One region of the Halobacillus sp. SY10 genome, then DNA from elsewhere that is predicted to be linked to it. Evidence: riboswitches for the same ligand, from Rfam matches in the RefSeq annotation. Region 1 holds a riboswitch; each other region holds the start of a gene.
What was found. Region 1 has a riboswitch for thiamine pyrophosphate ahead of tenA (thiaminase II). Riboswitches for the same ligand answer to the same signal wherever they lie in the genome.

Region 1 (8,119 bases):
AATCACCTTTTCGGATGCTCGCCGTATGTTCTCCCCAATCTGGCGGATAATTGAGACCGACGGAATAACCTAAACGGGCTTCTTTTTCAAAACCGTGTTTCTTAATACTCTTTCTCCAAACTTCTTCAAGTTCTCCACAAGTCACCCCAGGCTTTGCAAAGTCGAGGACATTCTGAATCCCTTCCAAAACGACCGGGGCGACTTGTTTCATTTTTTCATTCGGTTCTCCGATGGAAACGGTACGGGCAAGAGGAACATGGTAGCGCTTATAACACCCGGCCAGTTCGATGATGACAGCATTTCCTTTTACGAAAGGCCGGTCTGACCAGGTAAGATGTGGAATGGACGTATGATCCCCGGTCGGAAGCAGTGGAACAATCGCCGGATATTCCCCACCGAAATCCGGGGTCCCTCTGACCATGTGATAGTAAATTTCGGCCGCGGTATCGCACTCCCGAACGCCTGGATAAACGCTTTCCACGCCTTTAGTCATTGCTAGGTCCGCAATTTGAGCTGCCCTCTTCATATATTCGATTTCTTGATCAGACTTAACGATACGGACACGATTCACAAGCAGGGTCGCATCTTGGAAGGTGGCATTCGGCAATCCTCTTTTCAACCTTTCCAGAGCTTTGGCCGTAAAGTAGTAATGATCCATCTCAACGCCGATCTTCCTTTTTCCTTGACCGATTTGAAGGAGGATATCTGCTATAAAATCCATCGGGTGATAAACGTCTGAATGAACAAAGTAGTCAGGGTAGGCAATGACATTCTCATCATAGATCCACGTGGTCACCCTTGCACCGTTTGCATCCTGGTAACGACCAATCCAAAGCGGCTGCGGTTCATCAATGATAATCACAAGCATTTGGTGTACATAAAAAGACCAGGCATCATAACCAGAAAGGTAATTCATGTTTGCCGGGTCTGTAATCAAAAGCACGTCAATTCCTTGATCAGCCATGCGTTTTTTCGTTTTCTGCAAACGCTGGTGATACTCTAAAATGTCAAAAGGAAGAACCATTTCATCCCCTCCGCGCTAGTTATCTGAATTTTTAAACGACTGTACTTTCATTGTATTCAAAGATATTTTTTCTTGTAATGTAAAAAGTGTATGAAGTTTTGGAGATGTCCTTAATACAATGTCGCCATGAACCTCTCGATTGACTTCTTATGTTAAGATACGAATAACCGGATAGAAGGAGGATGAAGATGACATACAGTTACTTATCTCATTTGTACTGCCCGAAATGTGAAGAAACCTATAAAGCCAGTGAACCTCAGCATCTCTGTACATGCGGTTCTCCTTTACTTGTAAGCTATGATTTAGACAGTCTGAAAAAGTTGTGGTCCCCTGAGCAACTGAAAGAGAGAACCCCAGACCTTTGGCGTTACCATGAACTATTACCACTCCAGGATCCTACATATAAAACTTCTTTGGGAGAAGGCATGAGTCCGTTAATCCCTTTACCAACCCTTCAGACAGATATGAATATCCGCAAACTGCATATGAAAGATGAAGGCATCATCCCTACCGGATCGTTCAAAGCAAGAGGAGCTGCGGTCGGTGTATCTAAAGCAAAAGAGCTGGGAGTGAAAGAACTCGCTATGCCCACCAATGGCAATGCTGGAGCAGCCTGGTCCTTATACGCTTCAAGAGCATCAATGGAATCGACCATCGTCATGCCTTTCGATGCCCCGAAAATCACCCGTAACGAATGTGCATTATCAGGGGCCAATCTTTTCCTCGTGGATGGACTGATTAGCGATGCCGGAAAAATCGTGGCGGAAGCTGTAGAAAAATCTGAGCTCTACGATGTGTCTACATTAAAAGAACCATACAGAATTGAAGGAAAGAAAACGATGGGGCTTGAGATTGCCGAACAATTAGGATGGGACGTTCCAGATGTCATCCTCTATCCGACAGGTGGCGGCGTCGGTTTGATTGGCATTCATAAAGCACTGAGAGAATTACAGGAACTTGGCTGGATCACCAAAGACCAGATGCCAAGGCTTGTAGCTGTCCAATCTGAAGGCTGTGCTCCGATTGTGGAAGCATGGCAGCAAGGACAAAGGGAATCATCATTCTGGAAGGATTCCGAGACGATTGCGTTCGGTATCAATGTTCCAAAGGCGATCGGGGATTTTCTCGTCCTTGACGCTTTATATGATACAGGCGGATGTGCGGCAGCCGTTAGCGATCATGAACTTTTGGAAGAACAAAAAAGAATCGCCCAAAAAGAAGGAGCCTTCGTCTGCCCAGAAGGAGCTGCAGCATTTGCTGCTGCCAGAAAGTTAAGATCAGAAAACTGGATTACCGCCGAGGACGAAGTGGTCGTACTCAATACAGGAGCAGGGATTAAGTATCCGGATACGGTTCAGGTCGATATTCCTGTTCTTCAACCAGGGGATAGTCTGGGAACCATAAATCCCTCGGATAACGATAAAAGGAACTCATGACAGGCATGAGTTCCTTATGTTTTATAGAGATTTTACGACAGAAGACATGTCCACAGCTTGGGTAATAGCTGAAATGACAGCGACACCGTCCGCTCCCGCTTCTATTACTTTACCAGCATTTCCGGGATGGATCCCCCCAATCCCGACTACGGGCATGTTTGGATACTCCCGTTTGACGATCTTCATCCATTCAGGACCTGCTACAGGGTTGGCGTCTGTCTTCGTCGTTGTTCTGTACATCGGTCCAACACCTAAATAGTCGACAAGATTGACCGGACTCTGTTCTAATTCAGTGCGATCGGATACAGATAATCCAATGATGGTATCTGGATAGTTGGAGCGGATTTCATTCACACTACGATCACTCTGGCCCACATGGATTCCATCAGCCTTAAGCACATCAAAAAGTTCAACGTCATCGTTGACGATAAATAAAATACCCGCTTCAGCACAACGTTGGCGCAGCTTATGACCGAGACTGTACTTCGCTTCTCCAGTTAGAGCGCCTTCTCCTTTTTCCCTATATTGAAAGCACGTGATTCCAGCTTTAATCGCTTCATCCAAAATGCTCAAGGGATCTTTGTTACAGTTTTGGCTGCCCATAACGAAGTATTTTCTAAGGGTAGAAGCTTTCATTTTTCAGCCCCCATGGCTAAAGCATCGACAAACCTTGTAATGAATGTCCCTGGCCCTTTGACATCAGGGTGGTCCGCTGCTTGTTCTGCCGCCCGTCCATAATGACTTAATGTTGCTAGAACCTTTTCTTTAGGATTACCTTCTACCGTTAAGCTTGCTGTGAGCAAGGAACCCAGCAAACAGCCGGATCCTGTAATTTGAGCAAGGAGAGGGTGTCCGGTTTCATTGACAAAAACGTCCCTGTCGATACATCCGACATCCTTTTCCCCTGTACAGACGGCTCCGGTCTGATACTTTTCTGCAACTAGACGAACGATGGCTTCAGCGTCAGCTTCCCCTGTAGAATCTACGCCTTTCGTATCCACATCCTGATCGACGAGGTGGGCGAGTTCACCGGCATTTCCTTTAATGACGGTCAGCTTCACCTCCTGCAAAATCCGCTGGCATACGTCTGAACGATAGCGGGTTGCAGGAGCGCCAACAGGATCGAGGACGACCGGGATGCCGATCTCATTTGCTGCTCTTCCTGCAAGAATCATCGCTTCCACCTGGTTTTCATGAAGCGTCCCTATATTCAATAACAGCCCTTGAGACAATCGGGTGACCTCTGCAACCTCCTGCTTGGAATTGGCCATTATCGGTGATCCTCCGAATGCTAGAAGTCCGTTCGCTGTGAAATTCATGACGACCGCATTCGTGATGTGATGGATCAGTGGGCGTTGTTCTCTCACTCTGTCGATAACATTTACAGCCATTGGTTGAAAACCTCCTCACGCAAAGCAAAATGATTGGTCGGGCCACTTCCTTTTCCTAGATCGAAGGAATGGCGGATCGCCTCTGTTACAAAGTATTTCGCTTCTTTGACGGCTTGTGGCAAAGCGTGTCCCTGACTCAAGTATGCCGTAATGGCTGCAGAATACGTACAACCTGTCCCGTGTGTATTGGAAGAATCAATACGTTCGGATTCAAATTCATGAAACCGCTGCCCATCATATAAAAAATCAACCGCTCTTCCATTGAGATGGCCCCCTTTGACAAGGGCCGCACCCGCGCCTAAGTCTTTCACGATCACTTCGGCCGCTTCTCTCATATCCGCTTCTGTTTCAATTATCCCTCCAACAAGCACTTCCGTTTCAGGGATGTTAGGCGTGACGAGCGCTGTCTTTGGTACAAGATATTTTTTCAAATAACGTTGATCTTCTTTTTCAATCAAAGGGTCCCCACTCTGGGCAACCATGACAGGATCCATGACGTACGGAGCATCCACCTCATCCAACCATTCACTGATGACTTTCATCATTTTCTTGTTGGCAATCATCCCTGTTTTCAGTGCCTGGACAGGCATATCCTCAGAAATAGCTTTCAGCTGACTCATAATGAAATTTTCCGGCAGGTGATGAACATCTTTCACTCCTGTCGTATTTTGCGAAACGACTGATGTCACAACACTCATGCCATAACTTTTCAACTCCTGAAAAGTTTTCAAGTCTGCCTGAATACCCGCACCACCGCTAGGATCGGTCCCGGCAATCGTCAACGTACATGAGACTTGTCTCATTTCACACCCTCCTTTTCACAAGGCCATTGCTCTTGTGTGTAAGCCATATCCCAAAAGGCATACTCCAGCTGACAACTTTTACGGAAGGCTTCTCTCATACGCCACTTTTCCGATTCAGACGCATGTTCGGCATGCTGATCAAGTCGTTCACACAACACCGCTGTCAGACTCTTCACTTCCGCATCAGCATAAAATTCGATCCAAGGGAGAAAAGGATGATCAGATCCCGGCTGATAGCTGTTCATTAGTTCGACTCCGATTTCATAATAGGTCCACGGGCACGGAAGCAAAGCTGCTAATATTTCACCAATGCCTCCATGGTGGGCATGAAAAAGCATATGTTTGATATAGTGATCAGCGGTTGGCGGCAATGGATATCCTTGCAGTTCTTCATAGGTAACGCCAATCTGTTCACAAAAATTGTTGTGAGGGTGAACCTCACTGTTTAACACAAAATCGATTTGTTCGTTAAACAGTTGAATGTCTTCCCTTCCCGGAGATTTGGAAATGGCGATTCCATAGACGTGCATAAAGGCATTCAAATACTCATAATCAGCCTTGATATAGTGAATCAATGCTTCTTTTGGAACATCCCCTTTTCCGATACCCTGGATAAAGGGATGAGTGAAGATTTTTTGATAGATATCCTGATTTTCTTTTCTTAATTGATTGGAAAAAGACATGATAGAGCCTCCTATTATTCTCGGAAGCTACTAGAGGACAGAAGGGGATTCTTACTACTTCCCTCCGCCGGCATGACCCGGATCAGGTATTGAGGGACCAAGGAATGTCTCCTTATCTCAGCGAATACTCGCGCCCCTAGCAGTTTCCGTGTATTATGGTTGTAAGATCATATTTTCAACTTTCACTCGTGATAAAATGAAGGTAGCAATGAAAGCCCCCGAGACACTGCTTACGACAAAAGAAGGAACAAACGCGAAAACACCTGTTGAACTTCCCATCAGGACGTGCGCAATCGGAACAGATGCCAAAGCCCCTATGACTCCAGTACCTAAAACTTCACCAATCACCGCAGACCTTTTTCTTTCATAGAATCGATAACAAAGCCCTGCCAATAATGCACCGAACATCCCGCCCGGAAAAGCAAGAAGGGTGCCGAGCCCTAATAAGAAACGTAAGAGCCCGATAACAAAAGCAATCATGACCGCCGGGACGGGTCCAAGCACCACCGCCGCGACTACATTAACCGCATGCTGGACAGGATAAGCTTTCGCAATTCCAGCCGGAAACCAGAGAAATTGGGCTCCAAGCGTTCCAACGGCAATAAGCACGGCCATCGTTGTGAGTATCTTTGTGTTTCTCATCTTTCACCACCTTTCCGTACAGGATCTGAATGGAACCAAATAAAAAAAGCCAGATCCTTAGAGGACCTGGCCTGGTATGCAGTAAGTCGATACACGTATCGTCAGACTACTTCCCTCCGCTGGTATTAACCAGATCAGGTTCGTAAGAGTCAGAAAGCTTGCTCGCTTTCCTCTCAGCCCATTCAGGCCCCCCTAGTAGTTTCATAAACTTATTCGCTTGGTGATTTTCATCATAACAAAGTTGGATGTTTCTGTCATGTGAAACTTTTCCTCCCGTTCAAACGTCAACAAAGTAGATAAGGAGTGTGAGAAAGATGAAAATGAGATGGATGCTTGGTATGTTCATGGTTTTCTCTTTATCCCTTAGTGCATGTGGACTGTCAGAGACAGAAGAAGTAGACCAGAATGAAGTGGAAGCAGAAGCATCCGATCCGGACATGAGCGGATTTGTCATGGATCAGGACGATGACAGGATCCTTGTTGTCACACCGATGGATGATGGATCAGGGGATGAAGGACGGGCCATGTGGGTCTCCGGAGCTCCTGAAGGTTTATGGGTCGGCAAACAGGTCGAGGTCTGGGTAGACGGGGATATCGCTGAGTCCTACCCTGAACAAGCCACGGCTGAAAAAGTCCAGGAGCTTGAAATGAGTGAAGTCCAGGGAGCGGACTTAAAAGCATCCGAAGCTCTCTCTACAGCTTTGTCCGAAACAGAACCAGAGCAGACAGATGTGTTGATCGTTTCGCTACTTTCCTTTGATGAAGAATCCGATCAGTGGACTGTCAAGCTGGACCGACGCGGGACCGATCAGGGCGAATGGAAAACGACAGTCAAAGATGAGAAATAGAGCATCACCCCGAGGGAGCGCTCTATGCATCCACCTTTTTCAAAAGCCATAACCTTACGCTCAGCTCCAGCAAAAAAAGATCATCCGCATTGAGAAGAGAGAGGCCAGTCAAATGTTCAATGTTTCTCAATCTGTGCAGCAAAGATTGGCGGTGCAAGTTCAGGGCACGGGCCGTCTGACTGACATTGCTGTTGTATTTGTTATAGACCATAAACGTATGAATCAGTTCTGTCTGCCGTTTCTGGTCATAATCAATCAGCTTCTCCAACGTATCTGACACAATCGCTCCGATTTCTTCCTCGTGGGACAGTGCCATGAGCAACCGGTTCATTCTGGTATCACTGAAAAACGTTCGCTCCCCTTCTTCATGCTGCTGACCGATTTTCAGTGCCGTTTCCGCCTCTTCATAGCTTTTATGAAAAGTTTGATACCCACCTTTATGACAGGAAATCCCCCAGCTAATCGTAATCCCTTTTAATAACTCATGAAGTCTCCGCTCAATCAGGTCGAGAAACTGGTTCGCGGTTTCTTCGTAATCCGGACGGTCCGTTTCCAAATAAACGATTACCTCACCTTCATCAAAGGTGGTCATCGTCCTCCGGTGCAGCGCGTCTCCGGCATGAGTGACTTCCTTCTGAATGTAATAATTGCGACTGTTGATCGATGATGATTTGACTTGAGGCATCGTTGAAGAGGTGCGTTCCTCCTCCGGCTGCACGAAACGGATATGGCCGACGAGACAAATATAAGGCTTCTCCAAATCATAACCAAGCAGCTGCGCTTTCGAAAAAAGAGCTCTGTCCATCTCCCTCTCCTGCTTGGCTAAATCCAGCAAAAAGTTATCCTTAAGTCTGATTTCAGTCATTTCAATGGCGTTCTCTTTGACGAAATATAAGGCACAAGCTGTAAGCGCATGCTCCAAAATGTGAAGGTTCACCCACGTTAAATCTTTGTTGTCCTTTGGCTTAAATAGTATATATCCCTGTTTCTTATAGTTTGATAAAATTGTAAGCTGATAGCATTTCTGGTCACCGATTTCATAGGTTTCAATGTAATGGCTGAGCGGGTGATCACTGTCCATCTCCGTTTCTACAAGGGTTCCTTCCTGAGAAAGCTCATGCCCATTTAAAACATCGATGTAATAACGATCAAAATACTGATTCGCTCGTATCTGCTTGTTATGATCACTGATGGCCGTCGGAATGCCTGTATTCTGGTAGATGATTGATGTGATCTCCTGCAGCCCTTTCCCGTTCAGGACACAGTTGATCAACTCCTGTCGTATCTCTTCC
Region 2 (8,119 bases), 1.6 Mb from region 1:
TGAGTTCACTCCACCCTCTCCCTTTCGAATCCATCAAACCGGTGACGAATGAAACCCAGTACCACATTCCCTGGGTAAGGATGACCGGACCGAAGCCTAAGACGGCTCTTAGAAAGATCTGCAGGATGTTCGGCGGCTTACCTGAATTGGATTCGATGGTGAGATTCGTCAAAAGCAGGCCGAGTGTTCTTCCTTTTGCCAGCAGCGGGATGAGAATGAGAAGCGCGACATGGATGATGATGAAGGCTTTCCAAAAGACGGGGTTTGGATCGAAGCCGCGTCCTGTGTTCTGTGTTTGTGTGTAGAGGATGGCGAGGAAGCCGGATACGATGAGTTCCAGTCCTGTGCCTATGAACCTGAGGAACAAGTTTCTTTCGGACATCGAAGTCCCTCCTTTCTGTACGATATCCTATGGGTTTTTAGTATCATCGGTTTGCCCATTCACCCAGGAAGAAGAAAAAGAGATGGAGCTTTTGCCCCATCTCTTTTTCAATGCTTTCCTTTTAAAGCCCTGGTCGTTTCCTGATTATCGGATATTTCAACCGTAATATGCTCCTTCGACAAATTGTGCGTTTTCTGTCATAGCATTCTACTCTTACTTTCTTTATACTTAACTAGGATTCTATATAAAGATGTATGAAAGGATCGATACCATGAAAAAATTCAATTACGTCCCATGGGTCGTGGGACTTTCCATCGCCATCAACCTTATCGTTGTGGCCTTATTGTTCTTACCGAAAATCGACGGGGATCTCGGATTCAACATTAAACTCCTTCCCCTCTTGAATGCCGTCTTGAATTCCTTTACGTTCGTTTTCCTGCTTGCTGCGTTGTTCATGATCATCAGGAAAAACGTCAAGTGGCATAAGCGGTTCATTTTCGCTGCTTTCACGTCGACGGCGCTCTTCCTCGTTTCGTACCTGACGTACCACTCGATGGCAGAGTCCACGTCATTCGGCGGTGAAGGGATCATTGCGGGAATCTATTATTTCATTTTGATCACGCATATCGTATTGGCTGCGCTCATCGTGCCCCTCGCTCTACTTACTTTGTTCCGCGGGCTTGCGATGAAAGTGGATAAACACCGGAAAATCGCGAGATGGACGATGCCGATCTGGCTATATGTCAGTCTGACTGGAGTCATCGTCTATTTGATGATCTCCCCTTATTATTGATAAACGACAAGAAGCGTAGAAGCGCATGTTTTTTTGTCGAAACTCTTTGCTTCCTTCCCTACCCTTATTATAGTAGAATAATAGTTAGAAGGAAGCTGTAAAAGCTTTTCTATGACATATGTTTCGGTTTTTGTTATTCAGGGAAAATTTATGGTTCAAGGTCAGATAATAAGGAGACTATTATGGATTTACTCCAATTTATGAAAAATGAAGGTTACACTTCGGCTAAGTTCTCCTCGTTGACTGGTGAAGACGTCCGATTGGTTTTAAATGATGTAGCTTCAACAGAGGACCTGTATCGAATGATGGAAGTGACACCAACCTCCGTCAGTTATTACCCTTATGAACGCGTGCCGTATATCGATTGTTTCATAGACCAGAATGTGATGAAGTTACGCTTGTCGAAAGCATAAGGAATGAACCGGATCCCCCAGGGCGATCCGGTTCATTTGTTTTTTACAAAAAAGATGGTTTACAAATCTATGACTCTCCGCTACGATGAAAGCAACGTACAAGAACTGCATACGCGTTTTGCACTGGGGGAGCTGCTATAAGCGGCTGAGAGGAGAAATTCCGACCCTTGGAACCCGAACTAGATAATACTAGCGTGGGGAAGTGCGGTCGTCATTCACAAGGACCTGACTGGTTCTTCCTTTATGTTTGGTAGACTGCATTCCCGTGGGATGCAGTTTTTTTGTGCTCAAAAAAAGGAGGAATAAGAAATGGAAAACCATTGTGGAACTTCAAGAATCGCGGGGTGCTCTTTTTCCGTGCACCCGATGTCGGACAAATTCGTGGATTATATCAAGGCGAGCCTTAATGAGGTGGACAGCTCGAAAGTGTGGATGAAGACGGACGATGTCACGACGACGGTGCGCGGCCGGATGGAGCATGTCTTCGATGTCACCGAAGCGATTTTATTACATATCGCGAAAACAGGGGTCCATGTCGCTTTTCAAGGGACCTTTTCCATCGGCTGCCCGGGAGATTCAACCGGGGATGTCCATATGGATGAATCGGAGGAACCGTTGAATAAACCTCAATCCAAGGAAATCGAACAGCGGATCGCGGCGAAATTCTCGCTGTATCCAATGGGTGGCGGTGATTATATGGATACGATTTACCGTCAAATCGAAGCGATGAAAGAAAAGGGAGTCGAAGTCACGCCCGCCCACTATTCTACGCGCCTCGATGGAGACACCCGTGATATTTTCACAGGACTTGAGGATGTGTTCAGGGAAACGGAGGCGAGCGGCTCTTCCCATACAGTGATGACCGTGACGGTTTCTGCCAACAGCCCTTCTCATAAGGATGATCAGGTATGAACAACTGGAAACTGAAAGAGATCGTCGTCATGTCCGTGCTTTCTGTCGTTTTTGCGGTCGTTTATCTGGCATTCCTTCCGGTCGGAAAAATCCTCGTCGGCTTTTTCGGACCGATCGGCTATGACCTCATCTTCGGCATCTGGTTCATCGTGTCGATCATCACGGCTTATATCATCCGTAAACCCGGCGCTGCCTTTTTGTCAGAAACGATCGCTGCGGCTGTCGAAGTGCTGCTCGGAAATGCGGTCGGTCCGATGCTCCTCGTCTCTGGGATGATTCAAGGGCTCGGGGCAGAATCGGCCTTCGCCATGACGAGGTACAAACGTTATGATCTGTTCACCCTCATGCTTGCCGGTGTCATGGCTGCCGTGTTCAGCTTCGTCTGGGGTTACTTCCTATCCGGTTTCGCAGCTCTCAGCACAGGGTACGTCCTCGCCATGTTCATCGCCCGCATCATCAGTGGTGCCATCATTTCAGGTGTCGCAGGGAAAGTCCTAAGTGACGCTTTAGCGAAAACGGGTGTCCTTTCAAGCTTCGCTCTTGGAAAAGAATACCGAAGGAAGCGAGCCGCATGAGTCAAGATGTGATACGAGTCGAGAACCTCACCCTCCATTATGAGGAAAGGAAGAAACCTGTTTTATCCCGTCTGAATTTTTCCATGGAAGAGGGAGAAAACATGCTCATCCTTGGTCCGAGTGGATCGGGGAAAAGCTCCCTCACCCACTGTTTGAATGGACTCTACCCGAGAGAACTCGACGGTTCCATGGATGGAGAAGTCTATGTACAGGGACGACGGACCGTCTCTTATCCTGCCGGTGAAATGGCGCAGCACGTCGGCGTCGTTTTCCAGGATCCGGAGACGCAGTTCTGCATGATCACCGTCGAGGATGAAGTGGCCTTCGGGTTGGAGAACTTGAATACCCCATATGAGTCGATGGTGGAAAAAGTGGAGAAGGCTTTAAGCTGGGTCGGGATGGAAGATTACAAGACATCGAACATCTCCGACCTCTCCGGAGGACAGAAGCAGAAAGTCGCCCTTGCCTGCATCCTAGCGATGGAACCGGAAGTATTGATTCTCGATGAACCGACAGCGAATTTGGATCCGGTAGCGAGGAAGGAATTCATCCAGCTTTTGAAAAAATTGAAAGAGGAACTGTCTTTCACCCTGCTTGTGATCGAGCATAAGCTGGAGGGTTGGCTGGACTTGTTGGAAAGAGTCCTCATCATTAACGAAGAGGGAGAACTCACCTACGATGGTCCACTCCACGACCATTTGAAAACGTACGCCAGAGAAATTCATGAGATGGGCATCCAGCTTCCGTACGCTACAAGGACAGCTCTTGAACGGGGGTGGACGCCTCCCTATCCGCTTCACATCGAAGAAATGCCGTCCGCCTCTTTACCAGCGCACCCTCATCGAGAGGAACCTGCGAGTGAGGTATTGTTGAAAGCAGAAGATGTGGATTGGAAGTCGATTTTGCGAAATAACAACGCTACTTTTCATGAGGGAGAATGGGTTGCGATCGTCGGGGAAAACGGGAGCGGGAAATCTTCCTTATCGAGAATCCTTGCAGGCATCCAGCCTCCGGGAAAAGGAACGGTTTCTTTGCACGGCCGCTCGTTAAAGAAATGGAAAGAGAATGACCTTCGGCAAGAGATCGGTTATGTTTTTCAGAACCCGGAACACCAGTTCATTACGGATGCGGTCTATGATGAAGTCGCCTTCAGTCTCCGGCATGCCGGGATGAAGGAAGCGGATTGGACCAGGATCGTCGAAGAAACATTGAAGTTCTGCCGGTTGGAGGGACTGGAGGACCAGCATCCTTTTCTTCTAAGTCAGGGACAAAAGCGGCGTTTGAGTGTTGCAACGATGATTGTCGAGAATCAGCGTATGCTTTTCCTTGATGAACCGACGTTCGGACAGGATGAAAAGTCGACCTCGGATTTGATGTCGCTCTTGGAAGAAAAACATGAAAACGGGACGACGATCGTCATGATTACGCATGATATGGAGCTCGTGGACAAATACGCGACAAGGGTGCTTGTCCTGAACGAAGGTGAAATCACCTTTGATGGTCAGCCGGAAAGACTCTGGTCCCGTTCAGATTTGGCCGCCCATCACCTGGAGCTGCCTCCAAGAGAGCAATGGAAGCGATCCGTTTCGGAGCGAAAGGAGCCTGCGTATGTTTCTTCATAACGTAAATCCGACGGTCAAAGCGTTGACGATCATCGGTACTGTCTTCCTCCTCGCGTTCGTGTTCGATCCTGTCACGCCATTGCTCTACATCGTTTGGACCGTGATCGTCACCTTCCTGTTCGGGACGTTCAAGAAAAGATACTACCTGTATTATTTCATTCCGTTCACGCTGTTTGCTTTTGGAATGTTCTGGACGACGATCGTGTTTTCGGACACCGCTTCTGGGACTACCGGAACCGTCTCATTCCTCGGGATGGAGTTCCCAACGGAAGACATCTGGACGGCGGCTGCTCTAGGTCTCAGGGTCCTTGCGTTCGCCAGTTTGTCACTGCTGTTTTTGTTCACGACGAACATGGTCCATTTCATCTTGAGCCTGATCCAACAGTTGAAGCTGCCACCGAAAATCGCTTACGGGGTTATGGCAGGATATCGTTTTCTGCCTATGTTGAAGACGGAATTCCAGCAGATCCGTGCGGCGCACCGAATCCGCGGTGTCAACCGACCGGATTCGTGGAAGGAAAAACTTCTTCAGTATCAACGGTTCGCGATTCCCCTTCTGGCTGGTGCGATACGGAAAGCGGAGCGGACAGCAATCGCGATGGAATCGAAAGGGTTCACCGGTGCGAAGGAACGCACGTTTTACCGCCCGATGAAAGTGCAGCGGAAGGATTGGCTTTTTCCTGTGATGATGTTCGGGATGCTCGGGGTAACGATTGCGGTTTCGCTCTATTTCGGTTATTTTTCCTGGTATGATGGACAGCTTTAAAATTAATGGTCATAGAAACCCGCCCTTAGTTTCCATTAAGGGCGGGTTTCCCTGGCTTTATTTTCCTCATTCTAAGGCTGTGCGTATATCTTCGAAGTCACTACTATATTGAATACTCGTTAATTTATCATCTTCATTCGTTTGTACGTTCCCTTTCACATTCATCTTATTCGTTTTGTTACTTTTGTTATTTGTATAAGTCCACAGTGAAGGTGTAATAGTTTTCTTTTTCTTCAATCTCTATTTCATCGACTTTCACCTCATAATCCGGGTGTGCTAAACGCAGGAACGATAAAGCCATATTGCTGTTTACTATATAACTCTCGAAAAAACGATCGCTTAAATAGGGTTTGAAATGTTCCATGTGGTACTCACCTAGCTCCTCAGCGTACGTTTGCAATTGGCCATCAGGTCCGTTTAATAACTTTTCCTGTTCCTTGCTGGGACCCGTAAAAGTATTCTGCAAAACCGTGCGAATGTTCTGTTCACTTTCAGATTCTTCTACGTTGCTCCCTACGTCCTCTAAACTGGTGCAACCTACAGATAATAGTACAATTCCTAAAAAGAATAATGGCTTTAGATAATTTTTGATGATTTCCATAAACTCCCCCTCCGTTCTTTCTTCTTACTCATTCCATACGAAAGACTATGAGATTTTGTTTCAAAATAGTGGTAATTCAATGCAAACGATACAAAAAAGACAGAAGAGGACTCCCTCTCCTGCCTTCTAAGAACCACTCGCCTCAAAGACGATTTCCTCAGGTGATTTCCTGCGTCGGATCGCCATTCTGGAAAAGTGGATCCCAGCGAACACAAGCCCGACATAAAGCACAGCCATACCGTAACCTCCGATGACATTACCGATGATGATCCCTAGAGCACCGAGTATTTTTCCGAACTGAAAGACGAGTCCGTTGAAAGCCATATACGCTCCCCGCCTTGTATCATCGACGATATCAGCTAGGATGGACTGCCTCGTTGGCACATACAGCAGTTCACCGATCGAAAGAACGATGACAGCGATGAAAAGGCCGGGGATATGATTACTGAACGCCAGGAAAGCGTATCCCAGTCCGAACAAGGCGAAACCGGCATACATGATCGGTTCTTCTTTTTTCCCTTTGATCCATTTCGAGAAAAGCGATGTGAACAGCACGATGAACAACGTGTTCGCGACCGTCAGCAGGCTGAGCAGCCGGATGCCGTCCAGTTCAAAAGAAAACAGACCGAAAAGATCCATCATGTTTGAAGCGATGTCCTGCTCTAAACGGACGGAAATGAAATTGTTGCGTTGAAATTCGATGCCTAAGATCGCGATCCCACCGATCGTGAACGCGAGGAAAGGGATGTCTTTCATGACGAGGCTGTAATTTTTCAAAACCGGCTTCAGTCCGTACCCTTCCCTGACCTTCTCTTCGTTCACGACATATGTATCGGTGATTTTCGTACTTGTCATCCAGAGCGTCAACAAACTGATGCCTAAGAGAACGGCGATCAAGTCGAAAAGGTTCCTTTCGAAAAACCAGCCGCCGATCATGAGTCCGATCATCATCGACATGTTGATCGCCCAGTAGTTGATCGCATACATGAATGCCCTGGAATCTTTCGTGCTGACATCGATGAGCATCGCCTCGGCCGCTGGGTTCACAAGACCTCCGGCGATCCCGACGAGCAGCAGCATGAAAAACGTCACCCACGCCGATTGGAACCACGGCGAGTTGGCGAGGAACATGCCGATGAAAGCCGTGAGCTTCAGGACTTCCCCTGTCACCATTAAGCGTTTTCTGCCGATGATATCCGCCAAGTACCCGCCATAAAGACCTGTCAGGAACTGAGCGGCGACTTGGATGAGCAGCAGAACGCCTGCGACCGTCGCATTGATTTCTTTTGTAAAATAGATGGCCATGAATGGAAACACAGCCGCCCCTACGACCCGGCTCAGAAATGATGTATAAATGCGGATCCGGATGTTGGGATGCAATTCTTTGAACATATGACCTCCCCCTTCGCTCCCTCTATTATGGGGTTTCCAAAAAGGGGTAAAAAGGGTACAATTTAGAAAAATCTGTCCCCTTTTAGGAGGTGCGCTGATGCTCGACGAACGTTATTTTTCATTGAGGGCCCATTTGTATGAACGGGAAGAGGCCCAAACGATCGCGTTCAAGCTACAGGAGCTTGAGACCATTTGGTACTGCTCTCAAAAAAACGTGAAAAGAATTTTGAAAGAACTAGACGCGGATGGAAGGCTGACGTACATTCCCGGCAAAGGGCGCGGAAAACCGTCCACCCTCCTTTTTCCGAAACCGTTCCAAAAGGAAGTGGAAGATTTCGTCACTGCCTGCGTGGAGCGGGACGAGCTGGATGAAGCGGCCCACCTCCTGCGCCTGCCGATTCCGAAGTCCTGGATCGCCAAAGCGTCTTACGATATCCGTAAAATGTTCAGCTACAGGGAACAAAGCAGCCCGAAAGACGTGCTCCATGCTTTCATTGCACGGTCGCTGACGACACTTGATCCACTGGAAGTTTCCATCACATTCGAAGCCCATATGATCGAACAGCTCGGGGACCCGCTGCTGAAATATGATGCTGAAATAGATGAAGTCCTCCCCCATATCGCCCATCATGTGGACGTGGACGATTCGGCCCGCACGTGGAC
Region 3 (8,119 bases), 1.9 Mb from region 1:
ATAATGACGTCATGCCCGGCTTTCTTTAAAAGGGACCCGGCAACAAGCCCGGCCATACCCGCACCTAAAATAAGTATCCGTTTCTTACGTCCGTAATTAGGTAACCCCTCGAGAATATGTGATTTATATTCTTGCACGCTTTCTTCATATGCACGATGCATCGTCGCCACCCCCTTTTACTATCTATTCAAAAAATGGAAATAAAAGTATAGGGAGAAATCCTTATCTAGAGAAAGGACATAATCCTCTGTCCTCCTTCATTAAATAAAAAAGGAGGAGATGCGAGATGTATTACTCTGGTATGAGACAGGTAGGAAGAGAAGGGGAGAGCCGACTTCTTAAAGTCAATGGCGTCGGTAAAGTTCAAGTGCGTCCCGATGTTGCGAATGTGAACATCGGCGTCGTGACACAAGATAATAACTTGGAAAAAGCACAGCAGGAAAATGCTCGTACGATGGAAAATGTGCGCAGTCAGTTGGTTGCTGCCGGCATTCCGGAAGAAAACATTCAGACGGCCGACTTCTTCATTTTTCCTGAATATGATTATGTTGATGGCAAGCAGGAGTTTCGAGGTTATCAAGTGACCCATACCTTAAAAGTGACGATCGATGTTGTGAGTCAAACCGGTTTTATCATCGATACAGCGGTAGCGGCCGGGGCGAACCGGATATCCAATATTTCGTTTACCGTGAGTGATCCGTATCAGAATTATCAAGAAGCGTTAAGAATCGCTCTCGGAAACGCGCTCGCAAATGCGCAGACCATCGCGGGCACAATGGGGCTGAACCTGGATCAAACCCCTGTCAAAATCATTGAACTAGGCACAACGCCTGCTGTTCCCGTGCAAACTTTTCAAAAAGCGGACGTACTCGGAGCGACTGCCACTCCGATCGAACCCGGGACGCTCGAAACGGTCGCCAGGGTGGAAGCGCATTTTCAATATTTGCCTTAAATAGCTGCTTTCCAAAATGGAAGGTGGTTTTTTTATGGGCAAAAAAGGATAGATTATGCACGGGAGGACCTAAATATGAATATAAAAGTTGAGAATAATGTGTAGCACTTATTTTATGGGCTCATAAAATATAACTGAAACTAAAAAAGTTGCTCTAAGGAAAAACCTTCGTTACAATGTGCTTAGAGAAAATGTTCGAATTGAAGGAGAGGTACAATGGAAAACTTGTTATTGGCTTTCGGGCTGACCTTACTTGCCGGATTAGCCACAGGTGTAGGGAGCTTGATTGCATTTTTTGCGAAGACGACGAACACGAAGTTCCTTTCCCTTGCGCTCGGTTTTTCAGCAGGGGTCATGATCTATGTATCTATGGTGGAAATCTTTTTTAAAGCACAGGATGCCTTAGTTGATGCAATGGGGAACGAACCAGGCCGGTGGATGACCGTTGGTGCCTTCTTCGGAGGAATGCTCGTCATTGCACTCATCGATAAATTCATACCGAAGTCAGGGAACCCTCACGAAGTGAAAAAAGTGGAAGACATGTCGAAGCGTCAGACAGCTGTGAAAGATCCTGATTTATTGAAGATGGGAACGTTCACAGCGCTTGCGATCGCGATACACAACTTCCCGGAAGGAATCGCGACATTTACGGCTGCCTTGAACGACCCGGCACTCGGAATTGCGATTGCTGCGGCGATTGCGATTCATAACATTCCAGAGGGAATCGCGGTATCCGTGCCGGTGTACTATGCCACAGGAGACAAGAAGAAAGCATTTAAGCTTTCGTTCCTGAGTGGTTTGTCTGAACCGATTGGTGCGGTTCTAGCCTATCTTTTGTTGATGCCGTTCTTGAACGACATGGTGTTCGGTATTCTGTTTGCAGGGGTGGCAGGGATCATGGTGTTCATTTCCCTTGATGAATTGCTGCCTGCATCCAGAAGGTACGGAGAAGCGCATTTATCGATTTACGGGGTCGTCGCCGGAATGGCCGTCATGGCTTTGAGCCTTCTGTTATTTATCTGAAAAAATGCCCAGCAAGCGATATCGCTTGCTGGGCATTTTTTGTTAACACGTTTTCTCGTGAATTAGATCTTCGATGGTCTCTTGGATTTTTTGTTTCGATCTTTGAACAAGCCGCCAGTTGAGATGGATGCGGTCTTGATCTTTCACACCGAGCCTGAGGTAGTCTTGTTCTGACGCGGCTTGCCACTCTGAAAGCGTCGAAAACTTTTCCTCCGATTTCCGGCTAAGCCATAGGCTCGCTTCTATTCTGAGCTGTTGGTTCGCTTCTTCCGCTGTCCATGTTTCGGGATAAGCAAAAAGGAAGGTTCCTTTTCGAAAAGCGAAGTGCGCTTCATCTTTATGTTCAATTTTCAGCCGGTAAGAGCGGCCAAGGTAAGAAATCTTTTCGTTCTCGGAAGCGATAAGCCCATCGACTGCGTATAAATCTTCATGCGTCTTCTGCCATTTTTCAAAAATCCAATCCACTTTTTTCTCTACAAAAGCCTGAATCTTTGCTTCCTCTTTTTGAGGGGGAACGGTCACTTTTACACCATTTAAATCGTCGAGATAAATTTTGATAAAAGAGACCTCTTGTTTTTCTACAGTATAAGTTATTTTTCTTTCGTCAAAAGTAACAGTTGGCATCATAGCCTCCTTTCTATCTTACAACGTAATGTGCGTTTTCCGTTTTTGGAAATCGACACCTTCATAGTACGTGTTTTTGACAAGGACATTCGGTCCGAGGCATTTCACGGCTGGACAATGACAGTTCAGGCTTTTCGCTGTACTAGTAGTAAGCCAGTTGTTGTAAGCATCTGTAAGCTTCGTGTCTTGAATGTTCCCAAGCCCAGGCTCGTCACCGAAATCTGTCACAATAATATCGCCTGAGAAAATGTTGACGTTCAAGCGGGAGCGCCCGTCTGGATCATTTCTTACCGTCACATTCTTTTCGCTGTACAGGCGCTTCAGCATATCGAGATCATCCTGTGAAGAACTGCATGGATAGTAGGGAAGCGTTCCGAATAACATCCACATGTCGTCATCCCGATGATCTAGCAGCCGGTTGATGCCTTCACGCATTTGTTCAAGGCTCAACGTCTCCAAACTGCTGGCAAAATCCACTGGGTACATCGGGTGAATCTCGTGGCGCGCACATTTCATTTCTTTCACATGATCATGAATCGATTCTAGGTAGGGGAACGTACGACGGTTCAGCATCGTTTCAGCCGAGACCATGACCCCTTCTTCAGAAAGTCGCTGGGAATTTTCTACCATCCGGTCAAAGAACTTCTTACGGTTTTCTTCGGATGGTTTCCGCTCCATACGGGCAAATCCGGTATGGATGAATTCTTCGATCGTTCCCCAGTTGTGGGAAATATGTAAAACGTCCAAATAAGGAATGATCGGGATGTAACGCTCATACGGAAGCGTCAAGTTGGAATTGATTTGTGTCCGCACTCCGCGCTCGTGCGCGTATTTCAGCAGGGGGACCACATAGTTCTCTACAGACTTCTTGGACATCATCGGTTCCCCGCCCGTGATGCTGAGCGTCCTCAAATGAGGGATTTCATCGAGACGCTTTCTGAGCAAGTCCATCGGCAAAGCCTCGGGGTCCTTCGCACCTAACGTATATCCGACCGCACAGTGCTCACAACGCATGTTGCAGAGCGTCGTCGTCGTAAATTCAATGTTCGATAACGTCATCTTTCCGTGTTCTTCCACGTCCATATACGCTTCCCACGGGTCATAAGAAGGGGTAAGCGCCTGAAGCTTCATGTTCGTACTCATAAAATATGAAACTTCCTTTCTATTAATATTTATTCGGTCGATAACCTTTACCATTCTACCATTAATATGTCTAAAACCATACAATATGTATCGGAATTATGCCGTGACATGCCCATATGGATCTGTTTAGCTTTTATGGAAAGAGGAGAATAAGGGTGTGACATCGAATGATATGGGGTAACGACTAGCACAAGGGGGAGTCAGAATATGAAACAAACCGTACTCATTACAGGAGCATCCAGTGGATTCGGTTTCCATACAGCTGTGAAATGTGCACAAAAAGGTTTTCGTGTCATCGCCACGATGAGAAATGTAGAAAAGGCCTCCGCGTATGAAACGCTCGACGAGGAGGTACAAAAACGCATTGAAGTATGGCCATTGGATGTGACAGATGCACAGTCGCTCGAGCGTTTTTCAGAAAAAGTGAACACGCTGGAACGACTGGACGTACTCGTCAATAACGCCGGTTATGCGGTCGGCGGATTTCTTGAACAGGTGCCGCTTGAAACGTACCGCAAGCAATTTGATACGAACGTTTTCGGTGTCATTGCCGTAACTAAAGCGGTTCTGCCATTAATGCGCAAACAGGGGAGAGGAAAGATTTTAAATGTCAGCAGTGTGAGTGGCTTGATCGGTTTTCCGGGTTTATCTGCCTATGTTTCTTCCAAACATGCATTGGAAGGATTATCGGAAAGTCTCCGTTTCGAAGTGAAACCGTTCGGAATTGATGTCGCTTTGATCGAGCCAGGCTCATATCAGACGAACATTTGGTCTTCAGGGCTTTATATGCCGGAAGAAGTGCAGGATCCGGAATCTCCTTATGCTGAATACATAAAAGGGTTGTGGAGTGCGCTCAACAAAGAATCGCATGGAAATCCCCAGGATGTGTCTGACCTGATGACTGGATTGATGGAGAAAGAATCGCTTGGGAAACTACGCTATCCGATCGGTGCCGGGGTAAGGACGAACGTCTGGTTCAAGCGCTTGCTGCCATGGAGCTGGCTGGAAAAGACCGTGTTACAAAAAATTCTTGGAAAAGAGAAAGCCAAAGGAGTGGGATTGAATGGAAAAAGTGATGCATGGAGCGGAGGAGATGCGCTTCGAGGGTAATGAAGTCGGCATTCTCGTATCTCACGGGTTTACAGGAACGACGCAAAGTATGAAGCCTTTAGTTGAAACCTATGCTAGAGCTGGGTACACCGTTTATTGTCCGAGGTTAAAAGGCCACGGAACAAGCCCGGAAGATATGGAATCCACCTCTCATATGGATTGGGTGCATTCAGTAGAAGAAGCGTACACCTGGTTAAAAGAAAGGTGTTCGAAAATATTTGTCGTAGGGTTATCCATGGGGGGAACCCTTGCTTTATATATGGCGAGTGAGTACCGGGACATTGAAGGAGTCATTCCAATCAATGCGGCCATTGATATTCCCGCACTTGAAAATAGCCAGGGAACGGACGAACGCTTTTTAGATGCGATCGGCTCGGATATCAAGGATCCTGCAACTGTCGAGCTTGCGTATGACCGCACACCGGTGAAATCGATCGGAGAGCTCGTCGGATTGATGGGCAAGGTGAAGGACAGGCTTGATGAAATTCATTGCCCGATTATGATTTTCGTATCGGATGAGGATCACGTCGTTCCTCCTCACAATTCAGAAGTCATCTTCGAATCGGTATTTTCTGAACACAAAGAGATCATCCATCTGGAAAACAGTTACCATGTGGCGACCCTTGATCATGATAAGGATATGATCATCGAGCGTACCCTGGAATTTTTCCAAATGTACACGAACACGAAGTGATTGCCCGGGAAATATAAAAGGTTTTGTAATCTAGTAAAAAGTTTATTATAATAGAGACAAATCAAGAAAAGTAAACGGTATAAAGCCTTCAAGGGGAGCCTCCGGCTGAGAGTGAACGTTAATGTTCTGACCCTTCGAACCTGTCAGTTAGCACTGGCGTAGGGATGGCGGCTTTTTTGATGGTGCAATGCAGAATTGGGACTCCTCCATCAGGAAGCTTCCCTATTTGGCGTTGCTTTTTTTGTGTCTTTTTTTAGGAGGAATGTTGAAATGAGAAATCGTCGCGTTTTATTTCTCGTAGAGATTGCGATTTTTTCAGCACTCGCACTATTGTTGGATATCATCCCGTTTTTATCGTTTAAACTGTGGGCGCAGGGAGGATCAGTATCTTTTGCCATGGTCCCAGTCTTCATCATGGCTTTCCGCTGGGGGGTAAAAGGTGGTGTCACCACGGGTTTGCTTTTAGGAATCTATCAAATCATGACAGGCGCCTATATTATGACCCCTCTTCAGGCGTTTCTTGACTATGTCGTCGCCTTTGCTGTGATTGGAACGGCTGGATTAGTAGCTAAACCGCTATGGAATGCGATCAAATCGAAAGAGTCCCGTCGATTGGTCGGATGGATTATTGTCGGCTGCCTGATCGGAAGTGTGCTGCGCTTTTTCGGACACTTTTTTGCAGGCATCGTTTTTTACGGCGAGTTCGCCCCTGAAGGCCAGCCGGTCTGGCTGTATTCCCTCGTCTATAATGGTGGATACATGCTTCCGGCGTTTATCTTAAGCAGTATCGTCGTCAGTCTCCTATTTGTAAAACGACCAACACTATTAAGCCATTAATAAGAATCCCCCGTTTGATGTTTCGGCATCGAACGGGGGATTTTAGTTATTTCTTTATCATTGTTCCATAAACGCTCCAGTTTGTGGAAGATTCAGTTTCCAGATAACCGGGGTTCGTTTGCCTTATTTAGAGTCAGGGGTTGTTGGGAAGCCACTCGCTTTCCTGTGGGGGAGCGCCGAGCTTCCTCAGGCTATCGCCTTGCGGGATCTCGCCTGTCTCCTTCTCCCACGGGAGTCTCGCAGCTTCCCAACAACCCCATTCCATGTGGAACAGAAACGAACCCTATACCAAGATGAGGGGTGTTCACACCATACTCAGATGTAGGCATAAGAGGCTCTATATCAGGCTTTCTGGGGAGAGTATGATGTTATCCATTTTGCTTGAGTACACAAGCAGCGTTTCCAGAAATAGTTTCGAGACACTTACATGGCAAAGGGGCGGAGGGGAATGGCGAGACTCCTGCGGGAAAAAAGTGCTTGGTGAGACCCCGCAGAGCGAAGCTCGAGGAGGCTCACCGCGCTCCCGCGGAAAGCGAGCTATTCCCCGTAGCCCCCACCCAATCAATAAAAGTCTCGAAATCGAGTCTTCAACAATCCTGGCATATAGTCGAATAAAATGTATTTTATTTGATTTTTTCTTCTATCGAGGTTTGAAACAGGCGATTATAGTGAAAATAAGATAAGCACTTTAGTTGGGGAGGCTACGTAATGGACCGTTTAAAGCGGATAGGGAAAAGTAAGTGGTTTTGGATCATCGTCATCATTATAGCTATTTTAAGTGTTACGATTGCTTATCATACTTCATGGAAAGCTCTTCCTGAGGGGATTTCTTATGAAGGGGAAAAGCACAAGATGGAAAATATCGAGTTTTTCCGTGATTTAACATACGAAAATGAAGCAGGAAAGACCGTGCATGACCTTCAGGTTTTCGAAGAGATCAATCAAACCATATCGGAAGCTGAAGACTTTATTGTAGCGGATATGTTCTTATTCAATGGCTACACAAATGGGAAAAACGAGTTTCCACAGATCTCCAGTAATTTAGTGGATGCCATCTTAAAAAGGAAAAAGGAAGTGCCTGATTTGAAGGTTGTTTTCATAACCGATCAGATCAACACGGTTTACGGGTCGTATGAATCGGAGACGATCAAGCGTCTGGAAGATGGCGGGGTCGATGTCGTTTTGACCAATTTGAATAAATTGAGAGATTCGAATCCTTTATACTCGAGCGTCTGGCGGCTGTTGTTTTCATGGATGGGTACCGGAGACAACGGTTGGATTAGTAACCCTATGGCCAAAGAAGCTCCGGATGTGACGCTCAGATCGTATATGAAGCTGTTGAACATCAAGGCGAACCATAGGAAAATCCTTGTGACAGAGAAATCTGCGATTGTCTCGACAGCGAATCCTCATGATGCCAGTGGTTATCATGAAAACGTGGCGTTCAAGATGACGGGGCCGATCATCAAAGATATTTTAGAAGCCGAAGAAGCCGTTGTTAACTATTCAGGGGAGGCTGATTTTCCTGAATATGAGAACCGTAATTGGGAGGCAAAGGAAGGTCCTCTGACGACTCAATTTGTAACGGAAGGGAAAATTTATCGAGCGATTCTCGATGAATTGTCTGCAGCAGGTGAAGGGGATACCGTCTGGCTCGGGATGTACTATCTGGCTGATAAGAAAATCATGAGTTCGCTTGATGATGCAGCCAACCGCGGAGCTACGGTGAACATTGT
Region 4 (8,119 bases), 1.7 Mb from region 1:
TGAGCTTGGAACCCGAGTTACAGCCATTCAACTTGATCAAGATGGGGGTATTACTGTGGAAGCAGATCTTGCGGATGGAAGGAGAAAAAAAGTTTCAGCAAGTGCTGTTATCTTAGCATTACCACCACGGATGGTGGCGCATCATATTGATTTTTCTCCTTCACTACCTCAAGATACGATCAATGACCTAATAAGCAAACCTACGTGGATGGCTGGACAAGCCAAGGCAATAGCAGTCTATGATCGTCCCTTTTGGAGGGAGGCAGGCCTCTCTGGATTTGCAACAAGTTGGGTTGGACCGTTACAAGAAATCCATGATGCTTCTCCTGAAACAGGGTCTGGTGCATTATTTGGATTCTTCGGCATGCCACCGAAAGCGCGCCGGGAAATGGGGGAGGATCAAGTGTTACAATTGGTCATCGATCAATTGGTCAGGCTTTTTGGAACCTCCGCTCAAAACGTGAGGGCGATCCTATACAAAGATTGGTCCAAAGATTCCGAAACCGCTGCTGAGGAAGATTTAGAGCCGCTCAGAGATTTTCCGAGCTATGGTCTGCCACAGAATACAGGGGTATGGGAAAAGAAAATTATATTTGCTGGTACAGAGGCCGATTCAGAGTCTGGTGGCCATCTTGATGGTGCCCTCCTGGCAGCTGAAAAGGCAGTTAATGAAATCAATATTCTAAATAACAACTTTTGAATGAGTATTAGAAAGTCGCGTAGGAGATTCTTTTTGGAGGAGCATAGTAACAAACGTCCGATTGTCTTATACTCGTGAACGCCCCATTCGAAACTAAAAGATTACCGGACAATGTTTATAAATAAAAAAACCAATCTACCGCCATAGATTGTTTTTTTCTTTTGAGATATCTTTACGTATAGGTTTTCTTTTAATGGAGTTTTTATTGTAATGTCTTAACATAAGAATAAGATCATCACGGTCCAGCAACTTCACTTTGTTTTTATGTGCTTGTACAATTGCTGCATTCGTATAGAATTGATTAGTTATGACCCACTTCTTATTGGCTTTATAATACCCTGAAGCACCAACTATTTCATTTACGGCTGATATACCTATATGGTTAGAGGACCTTTTTGCTTGGACTACAATGACATCTGATCCTTTTCTTAAGACAAGGTCTGCTCCATAATCACGAGACTTAGGAGTTCGTTTTACATCATATCCTTCACTTCTAAATAAGTGAGAAAGGACGGTTTCAAACTGAATACCACTCATTGAATCGATTTCTTCCATTAGATCATTCAATTGATTGCTGTTATTGGATAAGTTGTTGTATTTCTTCAAAATTATTTTGATGACCAAAAAAGCTAAGTAAATAACCGAATAAAGGAAGAAAAGAAGGAAGGAAAGATATATGATTCCATCCGTAGGAAATAGACAAACAACACAGTAATAAAGCAAGTTTGAAATTCCAATGAATTTCCCCTTCTCTGATAATGACCAGTCCTTGAATTGTTGTATTTTTTTCCATTGCATTATGTAGTATTTAAATATTATAATCAACCACCTTACATATAAGATCCGATGGTATGTTGCCCAATGATTAGGAGATTATACGGCTTTGGAATTACTCTTGACGAAATGGATGAAAGTAATAAAAATATTGGTTATGTGAATGCAGGTGGTTGAAGAGGATTGTCGCATAAAGAAGGGAAGAGAGGTGCGATTCCTTAGCATATAAGTGGTACATCATTGTTCGCCATTTGAAATGTATGATGAGCGCCTCTCTAAAAACAGAAGCAAAGTTCACTATGCACTTAGAAAAGGTCCAAAAATCTATTCTTGCTTTATGATCCATGGGAGATATTATGTTATCATAATCAAACGCTCTTATTACTGAATGGAATCGTACTTGAGGAAGCGCTAAATCCGTCCCCGCGCTTCAGGAACTCTTCTAACGCTATGTTATCGTACAAAGATAATGATGGAAGAAAGATAAGGAAATAGTGATACGTTTAGTTTAAATAAGATATCAATGCCTGAATCCCTCCACTCAAAAAGTGCTGGGGATCAGGCATTTTTAATGTCTAAATTTATCTTCTGAAATTCCCTATGACTTCTACCGTTTCACTGACACTAACAAAGGCTTTGGGGTCTATGCTTGTAATCAGTGATTTCACTAACGCAAGTTCATAACGTGTAATAACCGTATAAAGCACTTTACGTTCTGTGTTTGAATACCCACTTTGACCGTACATGACAGTGATACCGCGTATTAAATTATCCAGCAGCTCACTTTTCACTTCTTCCCCACGATCGGAGACAACCATTAAGCTAAGCTTCACATGGCGGGTGTGAACACGGTCGATCACTATTCCGGTAATATAAATGGATATCATGGTGTACAAAGCTAATTCCCATGAAAAAACAAACCCGGAGATAAAAACAACCACACTATTGATAGCAAAAATCAATACTCCTAGCGGGATATCACGCTTCAAAGTGAGGAGAAGCCCGATAATATCAGCTCCACCACCGGATCCGTAAAACCTGATGATCAGACCAATGGATCCGCCAGCAATCGCTCCTCCGAATACACAGGCTAACAAGGCATCTTCTGTTACTTGAGTGACGGGGAGATATTGCATCGTGATGGAGGTGACAACGACAGAAAATATGCTATTCGCAATAAACTCTTTTCCCAGCTTCATCCATCCTAGAATAAAGATCGGGGCATTCAGAACCACTAACCAAATCCCCGCACTTATAGGAGTAAGTATACCGAACACCATAGCCAGACCGGTTACCCCACCAGTTAAGACTTCATTGGGTATCAAAAACAGGTTGAAGGCTGCTCCTAATATGATGGAGGCGGCAAACAGTATTGCTAAATTTTTCAAGCGACTCATGAGAACACTCCAATTCATTTATAAAAAATACTAAATGAATTCTAGGGGCCATGAATTTGGAAGTCAATGATATTTTATTTCATTAGCTTTTTCAGGAATGTTTTGACAATGATTTAGAACATGTTACGATATCAGTGAAAGCAAAAAAACATAGACGATCCACTAGGGGTGCCTTCTCATAAGGCTGAGATTAAAGTGTAGCTTTAAGACTCTTAGAACCTGATCTGGTTGATACCAGCGTAGGGAAGTGGCGGTTACGTGTATCTTAAGCTACATATAGATATTTACACCTGAAACCACTATCTTTACGCATATGAAGATAGTGGTTTTTTTAGTGTCTGGAAATAGATGCAGAGAGTGCTTGCGTCTTATTCCTTTTTTCCTTGCTCGTGGATCGTCGGGAAAAGGAGAGATTGATCATGAAATTTTCACAGCAGATTCGAGAAGCGGTGGATCCCATTTGGGAAGCAAGTTTCCATCATCCTTTTGTCAAAGGGATTGGAGAAGGGACGTTATCGCTCGACCAGTTCCGCTACTACGTTCTTCAGGATTCTTATTATTTATCCCATTTTTCCAGAGTCCAGGCGATGGGGGCAGCAAAGTCAGAGGACATGAAAACGATGGCCAGTATGGCTTCTCATGCTCAAGGGACGTATGAAGCAGAGATGGAACTTCATGAGAACTTTTCAAAAATACTCGGAATTACAGAGGAGGAGCGCAACCAGTTCACTCCTTCTCCGACGGCGTATGCGTACGCCTCCCATATGTACAGAGGAGCCTATCACGGGGATTTGGGAGAGATTATCGCTACGATTCTTCCGTGCTATTGGCTTTATTATGAAGTTGGGGAGCACTTGAAAGATCATCAGCCGGAAGAACCGATATATCAGGAGTGGATCGGCACCTATGGCGGGGATTGGTTCCGGACACTTGTAGAGGAGCAGATCCAGCGGCTGGATGATTTGGCGGAATTGAAACCGGAAGCTGGTCGTGAGCGGATGAAAGAGTTGTTTGTGATCAGCAGTCAGTATGAGTACAAGTTTTGGGAAATGGCTTATATCATGGAAGAATGGCCGTTTGATATGCGAACTTCTCTCTTGGCAGGAAAAGGAGAATGAATCGTGAGGCCATCCATTCACTTGATTTCGACAGGAAAGCAGACGTTTGCTGAACTAACCGAGACAGTGAGTGCGGTCCAGCAGGAAATCGATTTTCTCCACATTCGAGAAAAGCAACGCTCCGCTGCTGAAATTTTTGCTGGCATTCAACAGCTGACGGACGCCGGTTTTCCAATGGAGCGTATTATCATCAATGACCGGGCAGATGTAGCCGCTGTGTCAGGATGCTTCGGGGTGCAGTTGACTCATCACAGCCTCCCGGTCTCACAAGTGAAGCAAACCTTTCCCGGCCTGAATGTAGGGAAATCGGTGCATTCTTTAAAAGAGGCCATAGATGCGAAAGAGGAAGGAGCGGATTTTCTCCTATACGGAAATATCTATCCAACCGCCTCCAAGCCTGGAAAAGCGGGGGAAGGATTGGATTCGCTCTGTGAAATTATCGAACATGTCGGGTGCCCGGTCGTTGCTATCGGTGGAATAACGCCAGAGCGGGCAGGGGATGTCATTCGTACGGGAGCTCAGGGGATTGCAGTCATGTCCGGCATTCTACAGGCAGAGGATCCTGTGAAAGCAGCGCAGGCTTACCGGACGGAAATCGATGGAGGGAGGATGTTATGAATAAGCATTATGAAACGATAGTTGTCGGTGCTGGTGTGATCGGCAGTTCCATCGCGTATCATTTGGCCAAGCGTGGACGACAGGTTCTTCTCCTTGAGCGAGAGACAATCGCCGGCAAAGCTTCTTCAGCTGCCGCTGGCATGCTTGGCGCGCAATCGGAACTAAAAGACGGGAACGATTCGTTGTATTCTTTCGCTACAGCCAGTCGAGCGATGTTTCCGGCGCTGGCTGAAGAGTTGAAAGCGTATAGCGGCATTGATATTGGGCTGCAGCAAAAAGGCATTTATAAAGTGGCTGCCAATGAAGGAGAAAGGGAAGAGTTGATCGCCTATGGGGAAGTTCAACGAAACCCCGGGCAGGAAGCGAGATGGTTGGAGCCTGCTGAATTGCAAAGGGAAGAGCCGGCGGTGTCTTCTCAGTTGAGTGGCGCGTTATTTCTCCCCAACGATGGCCAAGTGTCCGCTCCCGATTTGTCGAAGGCTTTTGCCATGTCAGCGGTAAAGCTTGGGGCAGAACTTCTCGAGTACACCGATGTACAAGGTTTGATTAAAGAAGGAAATCAGGTCACGGGAGTAAGAAAAAATCGAGAAGACATAAGCGCCGACCATGTCGTAGTCGCCTGTGGGGCCTGGAGTGAAGATTTGCTTGGTAAACAGAATTCCGGGATGGCTATGTATCCGGTTAAAGGTGAATGTTTTTCTGTGAAAACGAAGCGCAGGCTCATTCAAGGGACGTTCTTTTCTAAAGGGTGTTACATCGTTCCAAAATCGGGAGGACGTCTGGTGATCGGCGCGACAGAAAGACCTGGCACTTTTGATGAAACGGTAACTTTAGGCGGATTATTTCCATTAATCAAAGCAGCGACTCAGTTAGTTCCTGAACTTGTTTTTGCGGAGTGGGAAACGGCTTGGACAGGGCTTCGCCCACAAACGGAAGCTGCTATTCCGTATCTAGGCCCGCACCAGGAGTATGCCGGACTTTTTATTGCTACCGGTCACTATCGCAATGGTATTTTATTGTCACCGATAACAGGAAAAGTGATCGCAGATTTAATTGAAGGCAAGCATGTTCCTCAGGAATGGATAACCACTGGGAATTTATCACATAGAGGAGTGAATCTATGAAACTACGAATCAATGGTGAATGGCTGACTGTTCCGGAAACAGTCGATACGATCGGTGAGCTTCTGGGTCATTTTCAATTGGATCAGCGGGTGGTCATCGTTGAACAGAATGAAACCATCTTGGATAAGGATTCACGATCAGAAAACAAGGTGCAGGATGGAGATATCATAGAGATAGTACAATTCGTAGGAGGCGGATGAAGATGTTGAAAATCGGTAACCAGGAATTTCAGTCTCGTTTATTGTTAGGTACAGGAAAGTATCCGGATTTTGATGTACAGAAGAAAGCAGTGGAGGCATCAGGGACCGACATCCTTACCTTTACCGTAAGGCGGATGAATATTTTCGAACCGAGCCAGCCGAATTTCCTTGAACAGCTTGATGTAGAGAAATATACGCTCCTCCCGAACACGGCGGGTGCGAAAACGGCAGAAGAAGCGGTCCGACATGCGAAATTAGCCAAAGCTTCAGGGCTTTGCGATATGATTAAAGTAGAAGTGATCGGCTGTGACAAGACGTTACTGCCGGATCCTATAGAAACGCTCAAAGCAACGGAAGAACTGATCAAAGAAGGTTTCACAGTTCTTCCGTACACCTCCGATGATGTCGTCCTTGCCCGCCGGCTGGAAGAATTGGGTGCCCATGCGGTTATGCCTGGGGCTTCACCAATAGGTTCTGGACAAGGGATCATAAACCGTGAGAATCTTCGTTTCATTATTGAACAATCCACGGTGCCTGTCATTGTGGATGCCGGAATCGGATCGCCGGCGGATGCGGCGCAGGCGATGGAGCTTGGTGCGGACGGTGTGTTATTAAATACAGCTGTTTCAGCAGCGGAAGATCCAGTGAAGATGGCCGAAGCGATGAAACTAGCGATCGAAGCCGGACGTCTCGGTTATGAAGCTGGAAGGATTCCGAAAAAACGCTATGCCACAGCAAGCAGCCCGATGGAGGGAATGAGCCGGACATGAATGAACGCTATTCCAGACAGACGCTTTTCTCTCCCATTGGAGAAGCCGGCCAGAAAAAAATCAGAGAGAAACATGTGCTGCTTCTTGGAGCAGGCGCACTTGGGACTGGGAATGCAGAAGCCCTCGTTCGCGCAGGAATCGGACGGTTAACGGTGGTCGACCGTGACTATGTGGAGTGGAGCAATCTCCAAAGACAGCAATTGTACTCAGAGCGGGATGCCGAAGACCGTCTCCCAAAAGCAGTTGCGGCGAAACAACGTTTGTTGGAGGTGAACAGTGACGGAAAAGTCGATGCCTACGTCATGGATGCGACGCCATCTGAAATGGAACGGTTGTTGGATGGCGTCGATCTCATGATCGATGCCACCGATAACTTTGACGCCAGAATGATGATGAACGACCTTTCTCAAAAATATCAGATTCCCTGGATTTACGGCGCATGCGTGAGCAGTTATGGCATCTGCTATACCATTCTTCCGGGAGAGACCCCTTGTTTGGACTGCCTGTTGGATCAAGTGCCTCGTGGCGGTATGACCTGTGATACTGCTGGTATTATCAGTCCTGCGGTGCAGATGGTCGTGGCTCACCAAACCGTAGAGGCGATGAAAATTTTAGTGGAGGACTGGGGGGCCGTCAGCAGGAAGCTTGTTTCCTTTGACCTGTGGCAGAATCAGCATACATCCATCAACGTATCCAGGATGAAAAACGAAAGCTGCCCTTCTTGTGGAGAGAACCCCTCCTATCCATTTTTAAAATACAGCCATCAGATGAAAACGGCTGTATTATGCGGGCGTGATTCGGTCCAAATCCGCCCTCCGGCGAGCAGAGAATGGAGTTTAGAGGAGGTAGCCCGAACTCTTGCTAAACAGAAGGTGAAGGTTGAACAAAATCCATACCTCGTTTCTTTTACAACGGAAAATAGAAGGATGGTTCTCTTTAAGGACGGTCGTGCTTTGATACATGGAACGCAGGATGAGACAGAAGCGAAGACGCTTTATCACCGGTACTTTGGATAACAACCATGGCTATGATGCATGGATCCCCTAAGTGGAGGTAACGCACTGATACGAAAAATACATTTTGAGAATAAAAGAATATTCCAGATCGGAGAAGATAGATTAGGAGAAAGTGCCGACCCCTTATAACGTTAATATTTAGCGAAGCACGGGTCCGGCACTTTTTCTTTTGCATCGAAACAAAATGAAAGTTACGCAGTGTGGGAAATCAATGATTCCAGCGGAGCGGTTGGCCTGGCTTATGATATTAAACTCATTCCTATTAAATGACAGCTTTCTAGGTCTAATCATTCTGTTTTTTACTCTCATTGTATTAGCAGTTTTTTTCTACAAGTCATTTATAAAACCAAGGAACGTTAGTGGTACAACTCATAGGAATGATTGTAGTTGATTGAGAAGTTT

Region 2: linked by a shared signal. The riboswitch ahead of ACJA3J_RS12755 (YkoF family thiamine/hydroxymethylpyrimidine-binding protein) and the one ahead of tenA (thiaminase II) in region 1 are both predicted to bind thiamine pyrophosphate.
Region 3: linked by a shared signal. The riboswitch ahead of thiT (energy-coupled thiamine transporter ThiT) and the one ahead of tenA (thiaminase II) in region 1 are both predicted to bind thiamine pyrophosphate.
Region 4: linked by a shared signal. The riboswitch ahead of tenA (thiaminase II) and the one ahead of tenA (thiaminase II) in region 1 are both predicted to bind thiamine pyrophosphate.

What each region holds. Positions count from the first base shown of each region.
Region 1 covers NZ_CP174345.1:4,081,990-4,090,108, forward strand. Annotated here, with positions in the region: gene ACJA3J_RS20480 (M24 family metallopeptidase) at 1-1,024, opposite strand, end outside; gene ACJA3J_RS20485 (threonine synthase) at 1,213-2,460, shown strand; gene thiE (thiamine phosphate synthase) at 2,482-3,096, opposite strand; gene thiM (hydroxyethylthiazole kinase) at 3,093-3,851, opposite strand; gene thiD (bifunctional hydroxymethylpyrimidine kinase/phosphomethylpyrimidine kinase) at 3,842-4,654, opposite strand; gene tenA (thiaminase II) at 4,651-5,337, opposite strand; TPP riboswitch at 5,380-5,485, opposite strand; gene thiW (energy coupling factor transporter S component ThiW) at 5,491-5,979, opposite strand; TPP riboswitch at 6,074-6,183, opposite strand; gene ACJA3J_RS20515 (DUF3221 domain-containing protein) at 6,294-6,827, shown strand; gene ACJA3J_RS20520 (PucR family transcriptional regulator) at 6,850-8,119, opposite strand, start outside.
Region 2 covers NZ_CP174345.1:2,518,040-2,526,158, forward strand. Annotated here, with positions in the region: gene ACJA3J_RS12740 (RDD family protein) at 1-382, opposite strand, end outside; gene ACJA3J_RS12745 (DUF420 domain-containing protein) at 654-1,175, shown strand; gene ACJA3J_RS12750 (hypothetical protein) at 1,358-1,588, shown strand; TPP riboswitch at 1,704-1,806, shown strand; gene ACJA3J_RS12755 (YkoF family thiamine/hydroxymethylpyrimidine-binding protein) at 1,898-2,500, shown strand; gene ACJA3J_RS12760 (ECF transporter S component) at 2,497-3,075, shown strand; gene ACJA3J_RS12765 (ABC transporter ATP-binding protein) at 3,072-4,697, shown strand; gene ACJA3J_RS12770 (energy-coupling factor transporter transmembrane component T family protein) at 4,684-5,463, shown strand; gene ACJA3J_RS12775 (hypothetical protein) at 5,651-6,064, opposite strand; gene ACJA3J_RS12780 (MDR family MFS transporter) at 6,191-7,456, opposite strand; gene ACJA3J_RS12785 (ABC transporter substrate-binding protein) at 7,554-8,119, shown strand, end outside.
Region 3 covers NZ_CP174345.1:1,652,135-1,660,253, forward strand. Annotated here, with positions in the region: gene ACJA3J_RS08495 (flavin monoamine oxidase family protein) at 1-161, opposite strand, end outside; gene ACJA3J_RS08500 (SIMPL domain-containing protein) at 287-952, shown strand; gene zupT (zinc transporter ZupT) at 1,169-1,975, shown strand; gene ACJA3J_RS08510 (YgjP-like metallopeptidase domain-containing protein) at 2,018-2,599, opposite strand; gene yfkAB (radical SAM/CxCxxxxC motif protein YfkAB) at 2,618-3,742, opposite strand; gene ACJA3J_RS08520 (SDR family oxidoreductase) at 3,950-4,852, shown strand; gene ACJA3J_RS08525 (alpha/beta hydrolase) at 4,806-5,546, shown strand; TPP riboswitch at 5,628-5,728, shown strand; gene thiT (energy-coupled thiamine transporter ThiT) at 5,817-6,383, shown strand; gene ACJA3J_RS08535 (phospholipase D family protein) at 7,092-8,119, shown strand, end outside.
Region 4 covers NZ_CP174345.1:2,404,566-2,412,684, reverse strand. Annotated here, with positions in the region: gene ACJA3J_RS12285 (flavin monoamine oxidase family protein) at 1-700, shown strand, start outside; gene ACJA3J_RS12280 (restriction endonuclease) at 836-1,423, opposite strand; gene ACJA3J_RS12275 (YitT family protein) at 2,056-2,871, opposite strand; TPP riboswitch at 3,026-3,134, shown strand; gene tenA (thiaminase II) at 3,291-3,989, shown strand; gene tenI (thiazole tautomerase TenI) at 3,993-4,607, shown strand; gene thiO (glycine oxidase ThiO) at 4,604-5,731, shown strand; gene thiS (sulfur carrier protein ThiS) at 5,728-5,931, shown strand; gene ACJA3J_RS12250 (thiazole synthase) at 5,934-6,701, shown strand; gene ACJA3J_RS12245 (thiazole biosynthesis adenylyltransferase ThiF) at 6,698-7,717, shown strand; gene ACJA3J_RS12240 (Spo0E family sporulation regulatory protein-aspartic acid phosphatase) at 8,087-8,119, opposite strand, start outside.